DNA from 3 places in the Metabacillus rhizosphaerae genome. Region 1 is predicted to be linked to each of the others. Evidence: predicted binding sites of a transcription regulator. Region 1 holds the regulator's gene; each other region holds the start of a gene.
The links. The regulator LexA, encoded in region 1, represses DNA repair genes until DNA is damaged. The targets are predictions, from matches to a motif close to CGAACATATGTTCG.
Positions count from the first base shown of each region.

Region 2: the regulator LexA is predicted to act here: its motif matches at 3,389-3,402, upstream of ruvA (Holliday junction branch migration protein RuvA).
Region 3: the regulator LexA is predicted to act here: its motif matches at 4,273-4,286, upstream of WCV66_RS26605 (DNA repair exonuclease).

Region 1 is NZ_CP147403.1:3,941,485-3,947,956, reverse strand. Features, by position in the region: gene WCV66_RS19240 (methionine gamma-lyase family protein) at 1-286, shown strand, start outside; gene WCV66_RS19235 (MerR family transcriptional regulator) at 392-796, shown strand; gene glnA (type I glutamate--ammonia ligase) at 854-2,188, shown strand; gene lexA (transcriptional repressor LexA) at 2,349-2,972, opposite strand; gene WCV66_RS19220 (LysM peptidoglycan-binding domain-containing protein) at 3,129-3,440, shown strand; gene WCV66_RS19215 (recombinase family protein) at 3,513-4,169, shown strand; gene WCV66_RS19210 (DUF896 domain-containing protein) at 4,402-4,632, shown strand; gene sirA (sporulation inhibitor of replication protein SirA) at 4,817-5,266, shown strand; gene WCV66_RS19200 (YneF family protein) at 5,352-5,570, shown strand; gene WCV66_RS19195 (aspartyl-phosphate phosphatase Spo0E family protein) at 5,774-5,953, opposite strand; gene WCV66_RS19190 (cytochrome c biogenesis protein CcdA) at 6,195-6,472, shown strand, end outside.
Region 2 is NZ_CP147403.1:2,323,776-2,330,247, reverse strand. Features, by position in the region: gene tgt (tRNA guanosine(34) transglycosylase Tgt) at 1-314, opposite strand, end outside; gene queA (tRNA preQ1(34) S-adenosylmethionine ribosyltransferase-isomerase QueA) at 415-1,443, opposite strand; gene WCV66_RS11295 (DUF2905 domain-containing protein) at 1,485-1,685, opposite strand; gene ruvB (Holliday junction branch migration DNA helicase RuvB) at 1,678-2,682, opposite strand; gene ruvA (Holliday junction branch migration protein RuvA) at 2,693-3,301, opposite strand; gene WCV66_RS11280 (intercompartmental signaling factor BofC) at 3,546-4,079, opposite strand; gene WCV66_RS11275 (cold-shock protein) at 4,454-4,654, shown strand; gene WCV66_RS11270 (hypothetical protein) at 4,840-5,079, shown strand; gene WCV66_RS11265 (hypothetical protein) at 5,162-5,347, shown strand; gene WCV66_RS11260 (hypothetical protein) at 5,425-5,613, opposite strand; gene WCV66_RS11255 (YhcN/YlaJ family sporulation lipoprotein) at 5,722-6,472, opposite strand, start outside.
Region 3 is NZ_CP147403.1:5,624,845-5,631,316, reverse strand. Features, by position in the region: gene WCV66_RS26635 (enoyl-CoA hydratase) at 29-805, shown strand; gene WCV66_RS26630 (hypothetical protein) at 903-1,208, opposite strand; gene WCV66_RS26625 (hypothetical protein) at 1,357-1,494, shown strand; gene WCV66_RS26620 (YhzD family protein) at 1,660-1,845, opposite strand; gene WCV66_RS26615 (ABC transporter ATP-binding protein) at 1,977-2,876, shown strand; gene WCV66_RS26610 (ABC transporter permease) at 2,869-4,122, shown strand; gene WCV66_RS26605 (DNA repair exonuclease) at 4,351-5,601, shown strand; gene WCV66_RS26600 (ATP-binding protein) at 5,598-6,472, shown strand, end outside.

The DNA.
Region 1 (6,472 bases):
TGCTAAGCTAATGGTTGCTTTTTGCCAGGCAATTCAATATGCTTCACCAATTAATTCACATGTGACACCATATCCGAACTATATGCCTGGTTACGAGGATGATGTAATCATGGCTGCGGGAACATTCATCCAAGGTGCTAGTATTGAACTATCTGCAGACGGACCAATAAGAGCTCCGTTTGTTGCATATGTTCAAGGAGGACTCACATATTCCCATGTAAAAATAGCGATTTGTTCAGCTATCGATTCTTTACTAGATCAAGAGCTGCTCACGATAAATAGTTAACTAGTAATTTATATTTGAAAATGATGTTATAATTTCTCACATATTATTGACACATAATATAACATGAATTATAATAAAAATAGTTAAACAAAAGGAGCGAATAACATGAGTGATAATATTCGACGCTCAATGCCCCTATTTCCGATTGGAATTGTTATGCAGTTAACAGATCTTTCTGCAAGACAAATCCGATATTATGAAGAGAATGAATTGATTTTTCCCGCTAGAACCGAGAGCAATCGAAGACTTTTCTCTTTTAATGATGTTGATAAGTTATTGGAGATTCGTAACTTAATTGAGCAAGGTGTAAATTTAGCAGGAATTAAACAAATTTTCTCCAGAAATGATAGCGCGCATAAAGAAGCTCAACTGGAACAACCTAAAACTGTTGAGAAGCCAGACATAAGTGATGCGGAATTGCGCAAGCTACTGAAATCCGAACTAATGCAAGCGGGTCGCTTTAATCGACCAACATTAAGACATGGCGACATGTCAAGGTTTTTTCATTAATTATGAGTAATTCCAATTAATTATAAAAATTCTTTGCCTGTAGAGAGGAGATTTTCAATGTCTAAATATTCAAGAGAAGATATTGTAAGTTTAGTAAAAGAAAATAATGTAAAATACATCCGTTTACAATTTACGGATATTCTTGGAACGATAAAAAACGTTGAAATCCCAGTTAGTCAGCTTGACAAAGCATTAGACAACAAAATGATGTTTGATGGATCTTCAATTGAAGGTTTTGTACGTATTGAAGAATCTGATATGTATTTATATCCAGATCTAGATACTTTCGTTATCTTCCCTTGGACTGCTGAAAAAGGCCAAGTTGCTCGTTTTATTTGCGACATTTACAATCCAGATGGAACCCCATTCGCTGGTGACCCACGTAACAATTTACGTCGTCTATTAGCTGAAATGGAAGAGCTTGGATTCACAGACTTCAATCTAGGACCTGAGCCAGAATTCTTCTTATTCAAACTAGATGAAAAAGGTGAACCAACTCTAGAATTAAATGACAATGGTGGTTATTTCGATTTAGCACCAACTGACTTAGGTGAAAACTGCCGTCGTGACATTGTTCTAGAACTAGAAGAAATGGGCTTTGAAATTGAAGCTTCTCATCATGAGGTTGCACCTGGACAGCATGAAATTGATTTTAAATATGCTGGAGCAATCAAAGCATGTGATGATATTCAAACATTTAAATTAGTTGTTAAAACAATTGCTCGTAAACATGGACTACACGCTACATTTATGCCAAAACCATTATTCGGTGTAAACGGATCTGGTATGCACATGAACTTATCATTATTCCGCAATGGTGAAAATGCATTCTTAGATACTAGCGCTGACCTACAATTAAGTGATACAGCTAGACAATTTATTGCAGGTATTATTAAACACGCATCAGCGTTTACTGCAGTAACAAATCCAACTGTAAACTCATACAAACGCCTAGTACCAGGTTATGAAGCACCATGTTATGTTGCTTGGTCTGCACAAAACAGAAGTCCATTAATTCGTATTCCAGCATCCCGTGGATTAAGCACACGTGTAGAAGTACGTAGTGTTGACCCTGCTGCAAACCCATACTTGGCAATGAGTGTTCTTTTAGCTGCTGGACTTGACGGTATTAAAAATAGTCTTGAAGCACCAAAACCAATTGATCGTAACATTTATGTTATGTCTAAAGAAGAGCGTATTGAAAATGGGATCGTTGATTTACCAGCAACTCTTGCTCAAGCATTAGATTTACTAAAAGCTGACAGCACAATGAAACACGCGTTAGGCGAGCACTTATTTGAGCATTTCATCGAAGCTAAAGAAATTGAGTGGGATATGTTCCGTACACAAGTACACCCATGGGAAAGAGAACAATACATGTCAATGTATTAATAATAAGACCCCTTAACACAATTTGTGCTAAGGGGTTTTTGATTAAACTTCAGGTCAAATAAATACTTGTTTTTAGTAGTTTATTAAATGAATAACTTGCAGATAAAAACGATGTAATTATCTTAGAGTATATGAAAAAAGCTTGCCGATTGGCAAGCTTTTAATGGATCGTCCGATAAACCCCAATTACTTTTCCTAAAATACTAACATTGCGTAAAATAATAGGCTCCATAGTAGAGTTTTCTGGCTGTAAGCGAATATAATCCTTTTCTTTAAAGAATCGTTTACAGGTTGCTTCATCTTCTTCAGTCATTGCCACAACAATATCACCATTATTAGCAGTCTGCTGCTGTCTTACAATGACCATGTCTCCATCTAGGATACCAGCTTCTATCATACTTTCCCCCATTATTTCTAGCATAAAAACATGTTCCTCGTCATTTACATACCGATCAGGGAGTGGGAAATATTCTTCAACATTCTCAATTGCTGTAATCGGTAAACCCGCCGTTACCTTACCAATCACCGGCACGTTTACAACTTTACTTCTTGGAATATGAAGTGTTTCTTCCTCTTCCAAGATTTCTATTGCTCTTGGTTTAGTTGGATCACGACGAATCAATCCTTTTGATTCTAATCTAGCTAAGTGACCATGAACAGTAGAGCTGGATGCAAGGCCAACTGCTTCGCCTATTTCTCTTACAGACGGCGGATAGCCTTTCTTTTGTACTTCATCTTTTATAAAACTTAATATATCTTGTTGTCTTTTTGATAGTTTCGTCATCCTTTGTGACACCTCGGATTCCTGTAATATATGTTTATTATAGCATCATTTACCTATTAATACAAACATAAGTTCGAGGAAACAGTTGACTAGAATATTTGTTCGTATTATACTGAAAATATAAATACGAACAAATATTCTTATGAGGTGGTAAAATTGAAAAAAGAAACAATATTTTATATTCTATCTTTCTTTGCTGTGGTATTAGCTGTTACAGGGGCTATTTCATATACTGGTACAAATGAAAATTTAGAAAAATTTCATCAAGTAGAAATTGAAGAAGGGGATAGCTTATGGAGTATTGCTGAACAATTCCATGAAAATGCTAACATAACAAAGCAAGATTTTGTAATATGGGTGCAAGATAAAAATAAAATGAATTCAAGTGTAGTTAAACCAGGTGATTTAGTTTTTGTACCAGTAGAGAAAGAACAAATATACCAATTTGAACAGATTGCTAGTGAATAGAAAGTATATCTAGTTACTGGATTTTTCTTATACATAGAAATGATACAATTTTATTAGCTAGGGTGATCCGAAATGAAGGCCATCATTTATTGTAGAGTTAGTACAAATAAAGAGACTCAAGATACCTCAATTGAGAGGCAAAAAGAGGAATTAGTAAAGCTTGCTGAAATACATAACATAGATGTAGTAAAGATAATTGAAGAACGGCATAGCGGATATGACATCGATCGAGATGGAATAATAGAGGCACTTGCTCTTATAAAAGATAAACAAGCGGGCTTGCTTCTTGTACAGGATGATACCCGCTTAGGACGCGGACATGCTAAAATTGCTATTTTACATGAAATAAGAAAATTAAATGCAAAGGTATTTACTCTTAATGAACAAGGGGAGCCGGAATTATCTGAAAGTGATATCATGGTATTAAATATACTTGCAGCGGTTGAAGAATTTCAACGAAAACTCGTAAATTATAAGATTAAAAGAGGAATGAATCGAGCAATCGCAAAAGGATATAGACCACAAGATAATTTATCTAATTTAGATAAGGGTGGAGGTCGTGAAAAAATTGATGTACCAATTGAGGAAATAATTAAATTACGTAGTAAGAAACTCACTTTTCATGAGATTGCTGCTACACTAAGAGGTGTAGGCTATGATGTTAGTAAAGCTACTGTTCATAGAAGATATAAAGAATATATTGATAGTGAAACGATCGATCATAACTAGCAAATAGTAATTAATTATATGATTTTTCTGCTTTAGGTTGCATAGGAGTTGTCAATTCTGTCTTCTTTTAGTAATATGACATGTAAGTTAATCACGATTTTACATTGTTAATGTAAAACCACTAGTTGATTTGGATTGTAAAATTAACATTGGACTATTTGTGGATGATTTACCTAGGAAGATCGAGTTGGTTGACTAATATACATGAAAGCCCAAAGGAGAATGAAATAATATGTTACCTAAAGATAAAATTGATCGAATAAATGCATTATCAAAAAAATCAAAATCAGAAGGCTTATCAGCAAAAGAACAAGAAGAACAGCAATCTCTACGTCAACAATATTTACAAGCTTTTCGCTCGTCAATGAAAAATACTTTAAAAGGTGTAACAGTTGTTGATCCAAATGGAAATGATGTAACACCACAAAAATTAAAAGATGAGAAGAAGTTTAATCTTCATTAGAAGAATAGATCTTAATGATTTATTCTTTTTTTATTTAAAATATTTCACATTTTTTTCTTTTCAATATAAATAAAAAAATGTTAAGCTCTTCGACAAAAATAGTGGCTTCTTTCTCCGTCTTAAGACAATTCTTGCTTTGATGATCTTTTATAATAATAGAAATAGATGATAGAGGAGGAGTGAAATGGTGAGACACTATTATATTTATTTAATAGAAGAAGAATTTGCTAGTCACTACTTTGGTCGGGAGTCAAAAATTTATCACCTGTTTCAGGATTTTCACTGGACAACAGTTCGCTCAAATCATGTAGCTACACTTGAAAGACAAATTAATTATATTACTAAGCCCATTCCTTCATTATTTATACATCAACTACTTGGTACTCACTTAGCAAATCGTCCTGATTATCAAAATATTCACCATATACATAAGATCGAACTTAAGGCTAATCGAGGGAATGCTACATTAATCGTAAAAGACCGTCATTTAGAGCTTTCCTCTGATGGAAGCTATGAGGCAGAAACGATTTTCTTTGAAGTTCTAAGGAAATTTGATCCTTGTTTTTTAGCGATGGATTTACAAGGTGAAAGATATGGTTGGTTAAATCCGATAAAAGAAAGAAATTTTGGTTAAAAGTGAAGAAATTATAGTACAAATGTTGTATAATATCGTAGGGTTTAGTACACTGTAAGATAGACAACACGAAGGAGGAAAAATAATGGAATTATGGGTTGTTATTCTAGTAGGCATTCTAGCACTACTTGCTGGAGTTGCACTAGGATTTTTCATTGCGCGTAAATACATGATGACTTACCTAAAGAAAAATCCACCAATCAATGAACAAATGTTAAAAATGATGATGATGCAAATGGGTATGAAACCTTCCCAAAAGAAAATCAATCAAATGTTGAAAGCGATGAATGGCCAAATGAAATAAAATCCCGATATTCGGGCTTTTATTTTATATTATGCTGACATTTTTATATAAATGTTTTGATAGATAAACTTTTAGTCGATAAAAATCGGTAATCATTCATTCAAAAACAATAGCACGCGAAAAAGCGTGCTTTTTATTTGGATTTGATTTAGTTGTTATTGTTGATTAATTGCTTTTTGGATATAAAATACGAGTAGCGGACCTCAGGAATAATAGACACGATTTTTTTGTGTAAGGTCATCTTTAATATACTGATTTAATAAAATATCTAACTCTTGGCTATATTGTATTGATATTGTTGAATTTATCCCGTTTTTTAGGACAATGTCAATAAGCTCGGCTCGTTTCTTTTCAATTAGTTTAAGCATTTCATGTTTAGACACGAGAACTTGTCCTTTCTAATCATGTTTTTTTATTATTTAAGAATTATACTCTTTTTTTGAATGGTTTCAGGTGGAGATGCAAAAAACTACATTGAATTTATTATAAGGGTATAATTGGAGAACGAAAAGAAGAAATTGTAAATTGTTATTGAATTGACATAAAAATGTCACGATCCTACCTATAAAGAAAGGTTAAATTTGCTAGAATAGAGAAGACATTCTCGTGTAGGAGGAGAGTAAAATGGCAGATATAAACATTTTTTTAGCATTCGGAGCAGGATTTTTATCATTTATTTCTCCTTGCTGTTTACCACTTTATCCAGCGTTTTTATCTTATATAACAGGCGTTTCTGTTGGGGAGCTAAAAACGGAAAATGCATTATTACAAAAGAGAAGTTTAGTACATACGATATTCTTTTTAATCGGTTTTTCTTCTATTTTTATAGCCTTAGGGTTTGGTACATCTTTAGTAGGAGAGATCTTTCATAATTATCAAGATCTAATTCGTCAAATAGGTGC
Region 2 (6,472 bases), 1.6 Mb from region 1:
AGTTTGTCTCCATTTAAATGATTTCTAAAATGAACTCCCTCTTCTTCTATTCTTCGCATATCACTTAAGCTAAAAACTTGGAATCCCCCAGAATCTGTTAAAATTGCACGGTCCCAGTTCATAAACTTATGTAATCCACCGGCTTCTTTCACAATCTCATGCCCTGGACGAAGCCATAAATGATAGGTATTGCTTAAAATAATTCCTGCTCCCATTTGTTTTAAATCTTCAGGAGACATTGTTTTTACTGTTGCAAGCGTGCCTACTGGCATAAATACAGGTGTTTCAAAGCTACCATGTGGTGTATGTACCATTCCAAGCCTCGCACCTGTTTGTTTACAAGTTTTAATTAGTTCGTAACGAATTGGTGAAGTTGACACCTTTTTTCCTCCTTATAAGAAAAGCGTATGTGCCCTAGATAATAAGCATCGCATCTCCAAAGCTAAAAAATCGATACTTTTCCTTAACAGCTGCTGTGTAGGCGTTCATCACATATTCCCTTGATGCTAGAGCACTAACAAGCATAATTAAAGAAGATTTAGGCAGATGGAAGTTTGTGATCATACCATCAATTCCCTTAAATTCATAACCAGGATAAATAAAAATATTGGTCCAGCCGCTTTCTGCTACATATTGCCCTTCATTCTTGGACGCAATCGTCTCAAGTGTTCTAGTCGAGGTTGTCCCTACTGAGATAATGCGACCACCTCTTGAACGCACTTCATTCAAAAGAGAAGCCGTCCCCTCACTTACTTGATAAAATTCTGCATGCATATCATGTTCTTCTACTGTCTCAGCACTAACTGGCCGAAATGTACCTAATCCTACATGAAGAGTAATAAAGGCGATATGAACCCCTTTTTCTTTAAGTTGATCAAGAATTTCTTCTGTAAAGTGTAATCCTGCAGTTGGGGCGGCAGCAGATCCAATTTCACGAGAAAAAACAGTTTGGTATCTTTCTCGATCATCTAATTGTTCTTTTATATATGGTGGTAATGGCATTTCTCCAAGTGAATCAAGAACTTCATAAAAGATTCCATCATAATCAAATTGTAGTAATCGACCACCATGCTCACTTGTTCCTACACAAGTAGCCTTTAGTATACCTGAACCAAATGTGATCACTGTACCTTCTTTTACCCGTTTGGCAGGTTTAACCAAAGTTTCCCATACATCAGCTTCTTGTTGTTTTAATAATAAGATCTCAATACTTGCACCAGTATCTTCCTTCATACCAAAAAGCCTCGCTGGCATAACTCTTGTATTATTTAATACGAGACAATCACCAGAGTGGAAATAATCAATAACTGACTTAAATGACTTATGCTGTAGCTCACCTGTCTCCTTGTGAAGAACCATTAGTCTAGATGCATCCCTTTCCTTTAAAGGAACTTGTGCAATCAGTTCTTCCGGAAGGTGAAAATCAAATAATTCTACCTTCAAAACGTTCACCTTTTTTCTGTAATCACTTAACTTACTTTACTTTACTTAAATCGACCAAAAAACGAAAATACTAGAGATAGAACAATACTAATGACGATACATGTAACAATGGGGAAAAATATAGTTGTATTCCCTTTTTTAAACACAATATCTCCAGGTAGTTTCCCAATAAATTGCATAAAAATCCCAATGATTAAAAGCACACCACCGATTATCATTAAAACTTTAGGAAACTCAGTCAATGTTTGGAACCTCCATTTGAAAATGTCGATATACCAGATCTGTTACAATTCTTCCTCTTGGAGTTCGTTGTAGAAATCCAATTTGCAATAGATATGGCTCATATACATCTTCAATTGTATGTGACTCTTCACCTATTGTAGCCGAAATTGTATCGATTCCAACCGGTCCTCCTCGGAATTTTTCAATAATTCCAAGGAGAAGCTTATGATCAATATGATCTAATCCTAATTTATCTACTTGAAGCCTCTCTAATGCGTCAACAGCTAATTCAGTTGTGATTGTCTCTACTCCCATTACTTGAGCAAAATCTCTTACTCTCCTTAGCAAGCGATTTGCAATTCTTGGTGTACCACGAGATCTTCTAGCCATTTCGACGGCACCATCATATTCAATACCAACTTCTAATATTTCTGCTGTACGTTCAATAATATGTGCTAGCTGTTTTTCATTATAATATTCTAATCTGCTCAAGACTCCAAAACGGTCACGAAGCGGAGCTGTTAATAATCCAACTCTTGTTGTTGCTCCGATTAGCGTGAATGGCGGGAGATCTAAACGAACGGATCTTGCTGTAGAGCCTTTACCTATGACAATATCGAGGCAAAAATCCTCCATTGCGGGATACAAAACTTCCTCTATTGAACGATGCAAACGATGTATTTCATCGATAAACAGTACATCACCAGGCTCTAGTGCTGTTAAAACTGCTGCTAGATCACCAGGTCTTTCAATGGCAGGTCCAGAAGTTGTACGAATATTCACACCCATTTCATTTGCAATAATCGTTGCTAATGTTGTTTTTCCTAGGCCTGGAGGACCATATAAAAGAACATGATCCAATGTTTCTCTTCGCATTTTTGCTGCTTCAATAAACACCTTCAAATTTTCTTTTACTTTATCCTGTCCTATGTATTGTCCTAAGTTCTGAGGTCTTAAGCTTTGCTCAATATACGATTCCTGTGAATCTGCTTCATTTGATACAAGGCGTTCATCCATGTTTATCACCTTACTTCAATAGCTTTTGCAATGCTTTTTTTACATATTGATCTGTAGTTAAACTTTCTTCTGCAAGAGAAGGAGCAACTTTTTTAATTTCACGTTCGGCATAACCTAGTACTTTCAGTGCCTCAATTGCCTCATTCAAGGCATGATTTGCTGTATGCTTTTTTGAAATTTCTTCATGTGTAAATAAATCTGGCGCATACAAAGCAGCAACATCGCCTAATTTACCTTTTAAATCTAAGATAATTTGCCGTGCTGTCTTTTTACCTACACCTGGAAACTTTACGAGGAATGTATCATTTTCATTTTCAATTGCCTCAATCACCTGTGAGGGATTACCCGAAGCAAGTATAGCTAATGCCCCCTTAGGCCCTATGCCAGTTACATTGAGCAATTTCATAAATAATGCTTTTTCTTCTCTCGATTGAAAGCCGTATAAAGCTAATATATCTTCACGTACATGCTGATATGTATAGATAATGATTTCTTCTTGTTGGCTTTTCTTATAACTAAACGGATTTGGTGTATGGATTTGATATCCTAAACCACGATGATCAATGACAATATACTCTGGCGTCACATCGTCCACATACCCTTTAATAAATTCTATCAACGATATTCACCTCTTTTACGACTGTACCCCATTGTATCAAAAAAAGCGGTTAATCAGAAGGGATTTTGACTACAATGCATCTAAATACGTACAATTGTTCTTACAACCTATTTTACCATTAAAATTTCGCCTTAGGTATTTTTCTGATAATAATAATTTCTTATTAAGAAAAGCTCAGGGTGTACTTATTCTTATCTCGTCAAAAAAGCTAACTCAAAAGATTTTCACCTTTTAAGTTAGCTTTTTATTTTTTCTCTGACTTTGGATATGTTTCAAGAGTTTTTAAAACCTCTAGATATTGGTCTCTCGATTGTATTCTAATTCCTTGAATTAATTCATCATGCTTTCTACTTTCCAACTTTTTCACATCAATTTGAAAGAAGGATTGAATTACTTCGTTCGTCTCTGGTTTTCCATTAAAGATCGATAACGTACCATCATCATCAATTCCGAAATAGCCGTTTGTTTTTAATAGAGGTGAAATATCATCTATACTTCTTTGAAAAACAACTCTCTCTTCATTTTGATCAATTAACTGCCAGCCATCATAGGCAGCCCAGAAATCTTCCATCGAAAGAATTGTTTCATTTGTTACCTCTTCACTTAACTCTCCATCAAGATATACTCTCTGTAAAACTACTTTTACAGTTAAAGGACCTTGAACAATATTTTCTTCTGCTTTAATACTATCTTGATTACCGTTTGCTATTGTAATACTTATGATTACTGCAATAAGACAACAAACGGTAACGATGCGACTTGGATGAAATTTTCTCATCGATCTCACCTCGTTTATTTAAATTCGTACAATCATCACATTGAACGTCAACTAATTTAGGATTAAAAAAATTAGTTAATAGCCTAGCTTATTTTATCTATTAGAGTTGTTTATTATTTCAACACATCTTAACAATTACTGTTTCGATAATATTGTGACCAATTATAGAAGTTTTAACCATAGAATATTCCTTCTAAAAAATATTTTTAAAACAATTATTACCTATTTGCTATTCGAGGGATACTCTGTTAATATTAAGGAGAATTATTTTTGTTCGGTCTGTAAGGAAAGAATAAGTGTTTAAACTTTTCGCCTTTGATAATTGAGCAAGGATAGTAATAAATCGTGGAATATCCACACGGGAGGCAACAAACATGCAACAAGGTACAGTAAAATGGTTTAATGCAGAAAAAGGCTTCGGATTCATCGAAATCGAAGGTGGAGACGACGTATTCGTACATTTCTCAGCTATCCAAGGCGAAGGATTTAAAACTTTAGAAGAAGGTCAAAAAGTGACTTTCGAAACTGAGCAAGGTCAACGTGGACTTCAAGCAGTTAACGTTAACAAAGCTTAATTAGCTTTTATGTACAAAAAAGGACTTCTAACGAAGTCCTTTTTTTGTGTATAAATTTTCAACAAAAATAATTAACATATTCCATATTATGCTATAATTGTCATTATTTCATATTTAATATGTTCAATAAAACGAAGTGAATAAAAACTTCTTTTAGTTGAAAATAAGATTAAGGTGTGACCAATGTGGACCTTTTTAATGCAGAATTGCGTAGAATTAGAATTACCCTCATTTTTTTAACGATTATTATCGCATTTTCTTCTGGTGATCACACTGTAACGGTGGAGGATAACTCTTATAGTAGTAGTCAAGATGTGTATCCACAATTTGATTACTCCCATATGGTAGATTTAGGTAATGGACACTTTGGTTTACTTACCGCTCATTCAGCATGGAAATCTTCACTTGAATTATTTCTTTTCTAAAATAATATTTTTTCGTTATAGGCTACTTCATTAAACTTACATTCCTTTTAGGACATATATTGTAGTAAAAGGAGGGGTTACAATGAATAGCTGGATTTTCTTATTTTTAGCTGCTATTTTATCAGGCTTTGCTTTAATTGAAGTTCCTTTAGCTGGTACATTTTTAGCAAGTTTAGCACCATTTACAACAGTGGTGGGTGTACTAACAGTTTTAGTTTTCTCATTAGTCCTCATTTATAAAGGCGTAAAATATTTATTTAATAAATAGTTTCATACTATTCAAAGTCACTCAGTTATCTTATTTCCCTTTACCTGAGTGACTTTTTTTGGTTTATTGAGTCGTTTTCAAATACTTTTCTTCATTCCACATTCACTACATTCTCTAAGAAAGATGAAATCCTTAACAGAACTCTTAAATAATGTGTTTCCGCAATTATCACATCGACCACTAATTTCGTCTGGGTATTGTTTAAAATCATAAACTACAGTGGTATCGATACCTTTTGTTTCTCGTTTCGGTTTGTTGTCTTCCATACATATCACCTACAACTACTATTTTCTTTATCATATCACATTTCTTAATTATGCTTGGTCCAAGTTTAATTTACAAAATAAAAAGCAAGGGGAACACCCCTAGCTTCTTTAGTCACGATCACCATTAAATGGACGTTGAATTGCATCTCCGAGATCATCCATCAAATTATTGATGTCGGCGTCAATTGTTTTTCGGTCAACACCATTTTGGATATCATTGTCAATGTTACGAACACGTGTAAATGTTCCTTCATCAGTTACTACTTGGACATTTCTACCATTAGACATTTTACGTACGTTATTAGAAATTTTTTCTTTTAAGGAAGCATTATTGTTGTCAGCTGTATCAACTGCAACTAAAATATTGTCCTCTGTTACCAATACACGAGCATTGTCGACGTTGTCCATTTTCTCAACTGATGTTCTAACTTTTCGAGATATCTCGTTATCATCACGGTTATTATTGTTTGTGATATTCATTTTATTATTATTATTATTATTATTATTGTTACCTACATTTTGTAAGTGTCCATGATAATTTGCATCACTACGGCTAAAGCGATTATCTCTAACTAAGCCATCATCACGATCCCCAAGTGGTACTGTAGGATTACTCATATTTTGATTATTGTTTTTATTATTAACTTTACGGAAATAATTATCTTCATTGTTCATTCCGTCCATCATTTCTGTAACAGGTCCTTCATTATCTGCGTTTGTATTTTCATTTGAATAGTAACCCATAGGTTGTGCGTTATCATTATTTCTTGTATCTAATGCACCTTCATCCCCATTACAAGCTGTCAAACCTGTTGTTAAAAGCGCAATAGCTGTAAACGCTGAAGCTTTTTTACCTTTA
Region 3 (6,472 bases), 1.7 Mb from region 1:
TTTGATATAAAATTAAGGGGTGATTGGGATGAAATATCAAACAGTTGAACTCATAACAGAGGGGAAAACAGCTACATTATATTTGAACAGAGTGAAGTCATTAAATGCAATGGACGTACAAATGATTCAGGAGTTAACAAACGTATTGAAAGAGGTATCAGCATCTGAAGTGAAGCTTTTGTTTATCACTGGCAGAGGTCGAGCATTTTCAGCTGGGGGAGACCTAAAAACGATGTTATCCAATAAAGATGACACAGGATTTCAACCTGTGATGGAAAATATTAAAAACCTGATTGTGACACTTTACACGATGCCTGCTGTAACTGTTAGCTTAATAAATGGAGCAGCCGCGGGATTGGGACTAAGCTTGGCATTAGCTTGTGACTATGTAATGGCAGAAAAACAATCAAAGGTAGCTATGAATTTTATTAATATAGGGCTTGTTCCAGATGGAGGGGGGCATTTCTTCTTAAAGAAAAGACTTGGTGAGCATCGAGCAAAACAAGTTATTTGGGAAGGAAAATCAATAGCTGCTAATGAAGCATTTCAAGTTGGTATTGTTGATAGGGTGTATGAAGGGGATACTGAGGAACAGCTTGAGTTTATGAAGCGGAAAATGGGAGCGCGACCATTAAAGGCTATGATTGCTTCAAAACTTATTTTTAGTAAGCAAGAATTACCTCGATTACTGGATACGCTCAATCTAGAAACGATGAATCAGCTTGAGATGCGCAGAACGGATGATCATCGTGAAGGGGTAGCAGCGTTCTTAGAGAAGCGGGCTGCACAGTTTACAGGTGAATAATATACAAAGTGAAAAGGGCTGAAGCCTTTAAAGTAAGCGATGCCCTTATCTAGGCATCGCACCGCACCAAAATTTTTCGTTAATATTTCCTGAAGGCCTAGTTTAAATCTATATACTCTATTTGCCCTGACTCATGTTCTTTTTCAGCCTGAGTCTTTTTTCCTTCTAGAGTTTGTGAGATAAATGAATAGGCGCTTTTTTGGTCTGTTAAAGTCTTTTCGTAAAATTCAGTAAGCGTATCTGGATCAAAAACAACTGCTCTGAAAGTGTTTCCGTCATTGTTTAATAAAAGTTTCACAGCGTCACCAAATTCCTCAGGTGGTCTTACTTTAAAAAAGATTTCGTGAGTAGATTCTTTAGTTCTAACATTATTTATTTTCTCGATGATTTCTGTATTTTCCATTGTAAAACCTCCTTTTCTACATCCATCATTCTTATTTTAGTATTTCCCTATCATTTTAAAACATAAAAGTGTATGAGTTTTATTTTCATGTTATGTACTTTTATCATTTAATTTAAGGGATACTAACGTCGAGGAGGAGGTGTATGTAATGACAAATATTATTGATGGCATGGATCAAGCAAGGTTTAGATCAAATGCCCCTAATCAAAATAAGGGTCAAAACAGGGAAAAAAAAGAGGAAAAGAAAATGCCTCTGGTTTTAAAAAATCTAAAGAATGGCTCATAATTGAGTGAGAGAGTGTTAATACACTCTCTATCTTTTATCACTGGATGAAGAAGTTTTGTCTTTGTTTTCAAAAACGGATGCCTTTGCCTTTATGGATCTACTTCTATCTAAGGATTGAATACAATGAATACCTTCTATTCTTAAGCGTTTATTAGCCATTTCCTTTTAACGTCCAAATAAAATAAGCTTCCCAGCAGCAGAAGTACATCGATGTGTTTTATCTATCCAATTGTTTTCTTCCAGTTTACGTTGCCCTATTTCCTTTGCTTTCTGCTCTGTTTGAGCTTCAAAGCTTTCATCTAATAATTTTTCTCCACTTTTCTCGAAAACTGTTAAATAGTATAAACCCATTCTCCCATTCCTTCCTGTAGTTAAATACTATCAATATATAATTATAATTCTTACTCCACATTTATTTTCCTGCATGATGATGAAACCTTTTCTTAGTTTAACCGTAATACTAGAAGGTAAGGAGGATGAGTATGAGTTTGAAAATTGAAGGTGTTACAAAGCGTTTTGGTGTACATACAGCTGTTGATCAGTTGTCAATCGTTATTCCTGAACGGGAAATTTTTGGATTTCTTGGTGCGAATGGTGCGGGTAAAACGACGACATTTCGAATGATTTTAGGATTGTTAAATCCGTCAGATGGGGTAATTACATGGAATGATAAAAAAATTTCATATGAGACAAGTGATCAAATCGGTTACCTCCCTGAGGAGCGAGGACTTTATCCAAAGCTTAAAGTAAAGGAGCAGCTTATCTATTTAGGTAGATTAAAGGGAATGTCAAAACATGAAGTGCTGGTAGAAATGAATCATTGGCTTGAGCGATTTAAGGTACCTGAATATGCAAATAAAAAAGTTGAGGAGCTTTCAAAAGGGAATCAACAAAAAATTCAATTTATTGCAGCTGTTATTCATAAGCCTAAGCTTTTAATACTGGATGAACCCTTTAGTGGATTGGATCCAGTTAATGTAGAGCTATTAAAAAAAGCCGTTGTTGAATTAAAGGATGCCGGCACATCAATCGTGTTTGCTAGTCATCGAATGGAACATGTTGAGGAACTCTGTCAGCATTTGTGTATTATGCACAAAGGTAAGCCAATTGTACATGGTTCACTCCGAGAGATTAAACGATCCTTTGGAAAGAAGAATGTCTTTGTCCAAGGTGACTTCGATATGAGTTTTTTAGAAGAAGTACCTGGTGTGACAAAATATAAGAAAATTTCTGAAGGTGCCGAGCTTCAAATTAATAATGAAGATGTAGCCCAGGTTATTTTTCAGGAGCTACAAAATAAGGGGTTTGTCCGTAAATTTGCACTAGAAGAACCGTCATTAAATGATATTTTTATTGAGAAGGTAGGTGCTTCCTATGAATAAGTTTTGGATTATGGTAGCACACACATACTTAAGTAAAATAAAAACGAAGTCATTTCTTATTACTACGTTAATAACAGTATTGCTTATCTTCGGACTATCAAATATTTCTACAATTATCGAGGCTTTTGACAAAAAAGATGAAGCAAAAACGTTTGCTGTCCTCGATGAAACGAATGAATTCTATACAACCTTTGAAAAAAATCTTGTTGAAAGCCAAATCCAAATTGAACTTGAAAAATCAACTCTTTCAGAATCAGAACTTGATAAACAAGTGTTGGAAGAAGAGTTGGACGGCTTGATCATCCTAAAGCTTGATGAAAATCAGCTTCCAACAGCAACAGTGAAGACATTATCTATGACAGATAGTGAGGTTTTTACACAAATCGAACAAGTACTCCAACAGACAAAGCTCGAATTTGGAAGAGAGAAACTAGGGTTAGATTCAGATGAGTTAAACCAATTGTTTACACCAGTTGAACTCAGTAAAGTGGCCTTAGAAGATAATGCGAAAACAGAAGAAGAGTTAAACCAAGCAAGAGGGCTTGTATATGTTTTATTGTTTGTCATTTATTTTTCTGTTATTTTTTATGCAAGTATGATTGCAACAGAGGTAGCAACGGAAAAGTCTTCACGCGTCATGGAAATTTTAATTTCTAGTGTATCTCCAGTGCAACAAATGTTTGCCAAATTAATTGGGATTGGACTACTTAGCTTGACTCAAATGTTTGTAATCCTTGGTGTAGGCTATGCATCCATTAAATCGCAAATTGATAATTTGAATGCAATGACAGGTGGGGTTTTAGGATTTAGTGACATTCCGACATCTACGTTCATTTATGCAATCATTTACTTCCTTCTAGGCTATTTTTTATTTGCAACCCTAGCTGCGTTCCTTGGATCACTAGTAAGTAGAATAGAAGATGTTCAGCAATTAATCTCACCAATGATTTTCTTGATTGTTGGAGCATTTATGATTGCGATGTTTGGATTGACTAATCCAGAAACACCGTTTATTACAATTAGCTCATATATTCCATTTTTCACGCCAATGATTATGTTTTTACGAGTTGGAATGTTGAATATTCCACCTTGGGAAATTGGTCTATCAATTGCTTTATTGCTAGTTTCAATTGCCCTGCTAGCTATCTTTGGTGCTCGTGTTTATAAGGGTGGAGTGCTGATATATGGAAAATCTTCATCTATTAAGGATATAAAAAGGGCTTTGACGATGTCGAAGGATAAGTAGTTTATCTTTATAAACCTATTTGCAAGATAAGGAAATTAATATAGTGCAAGCTAATAGGTCAGGTTATATCTTAATTGAAAATGGGGCTAAACATTAAAAATATGTTAGTTCCATTTTTTTTATTGTTCTACTTCTATCTTAATAATATTGGGAACGTGCATTCGTATGCTGACGGTGGTAAAATAAATGTAAGTAACTAGTTAGGGACTTAAACAAAGGGTGATCATTATGAAAAATTCAATTACATTTATCCATGCAGCCGACCTACATTTGGATAGTCCGTTTGTTGGTTTAAAGTATTTACCTCCTCAATTATTTGAGAAAATCCGAGAAAGCACATTTCTAGCATTTTCTAAAGTAATAACAAGTGCGATCAATGAGAAGGTTGACTTTGTGTTGCTCTCTGGAGATTTATATGATGGTGAAGAAAGAAGTCTAAAAGCACAATTGAAGTTGAAAAAAGAATTTGATCGATTGGCTGAAGTAGGTATCGAAGTGTTCGTAATACATGGTAATCACGATCATACTGGTGGGAAATGGATTGATTTACAGTGGCCAGACAATGTTCATGTTTTCTCTAGCAAGGTAGTAGAAATGAAAACATATCTTAAAAACGAGACACCTGTTGCCCATATTTATGGCTATAGTTATCCTTCTCGGTCCGTACAAGAAAATATGACACAACAGTATAAAAAACAGGGGAATTCCAGTGTTTATCATATAGGAATGCTCCACGGTTCAATAGAGGGAAATAAGGACCATGATGTGTATTGTCCATTTAAAGTAAATGAGCTTATCAATAAAGAGTTTGACTACTGGGCGTTAGGGCATATTCATAAGCGTCAAATACTGCATGAAAAAAATCCAATTATTGCTTATCCAGGAAATATTCAAGGACGACACCGTAAAGAAACAGGTAAAAAAGGGTGTTATCTAGTTGAAATGCAAGATGATACTGCTTCTACCACGTTTATCTCGACTGAAGAAGTCATTTGGGAAGAAGTCGAGCTTTCCATTGAAGGACTCACTAGTGTTTCAGAGTTAATTAAGAAGTGTGAGCATAGTATTGAACAATTTCGTAAAACAGGTTGCTCTACTTGTTTAACATTTGCCTTTACTGGTACTGGGGACATATCAAGTTTCCTACAAACTCCACAAACGATCCAAGATTTATTAGAGGCTCTTAATGATGTTGAAAGTGAAAATGATCAGTTTGTTTGGGTAGTTAAAATACTAAATAAAACATATGAACCCAGTCAAAATAATCCTAACCTTGTATCATTTTTAACCGACTTACATACAACAGTAGAAAATTATCAGTCATTTTCTGAGGTCATACGACCGCTTGAACAGCACCCTGTTTATAAAAAATATATTTCAGAGTTTACGTTAGAAGAACAACAGCAGCTTCTAAAGGAAGCAGAGCAACTTTTACATAGTGAACTTTTGCAGCAGCAAAGTGGGGTGAAAAAGATTTGAAGATTGAAAAGCTTATGATATACGGGTATGGAAAATTTGAAAATCAAACCATTGAATTTACTGATTCAAAACTGCAGATTATCTATGGAGAAAACGAAGCTGGTAAATCGACCATTATGTCCTTTATTCACAGCATCTTATTTGGTTTTCCAACTAAACAACAAACTGGAAATCGTTATGAGCCAAAAAGAGGATCCGCATATGGTGGCTATCTTATGATACGAACAGAGGAAAATCAACAATTAAAAATAGAAAGACGTCCAGGAAAGGCTGGGGGAGAGGTAATTGTTGAATTAGAGGGAGGAACTGTTCAAAAAGAGGAGTATTTACAAACAATCCTAGGCGGGATTGACCTGGAAACATATAAGTCAATTTTCTCTTTTGATATTCATGGACTTCAACAGATTCATAAGATGAACTCAGATCAAATTGGAAAGTTTCTTTTTCTTTCAAGCATCTATGGAGCGGAAGCGCTATTTACAATTGAACATACACTTATAAAGCAGCAAGACATGCTTTTTAAACCTAGTGGAAAAAGGCCGGTATTGAATGAGGCACTATCAAAGTTAAAAGAGAGCAATCGACAATTACTTGAGGCTAAAGGAAAAAACAATGAGTATCAACAGCTTTTAACTGAAAAAGACTCTTTAAAAGAGCAACTATTATCTTTAGATTTAAATAAAAAGCAACAGATTACAAAGCAAAAGAAACTTGAAAAGGTAAAAGCGATTCTTCCACTTATCAGGGAAAGAGATTGGTGTGTTGATCAATTGAGTCTGCTTCCCGATACAACAGGCTTCCCAGAAGATGGCTTACAACAACTTGATCAATTTGTTTTAACTCTCCAGCCGATGGAGGCACAGCTACATTC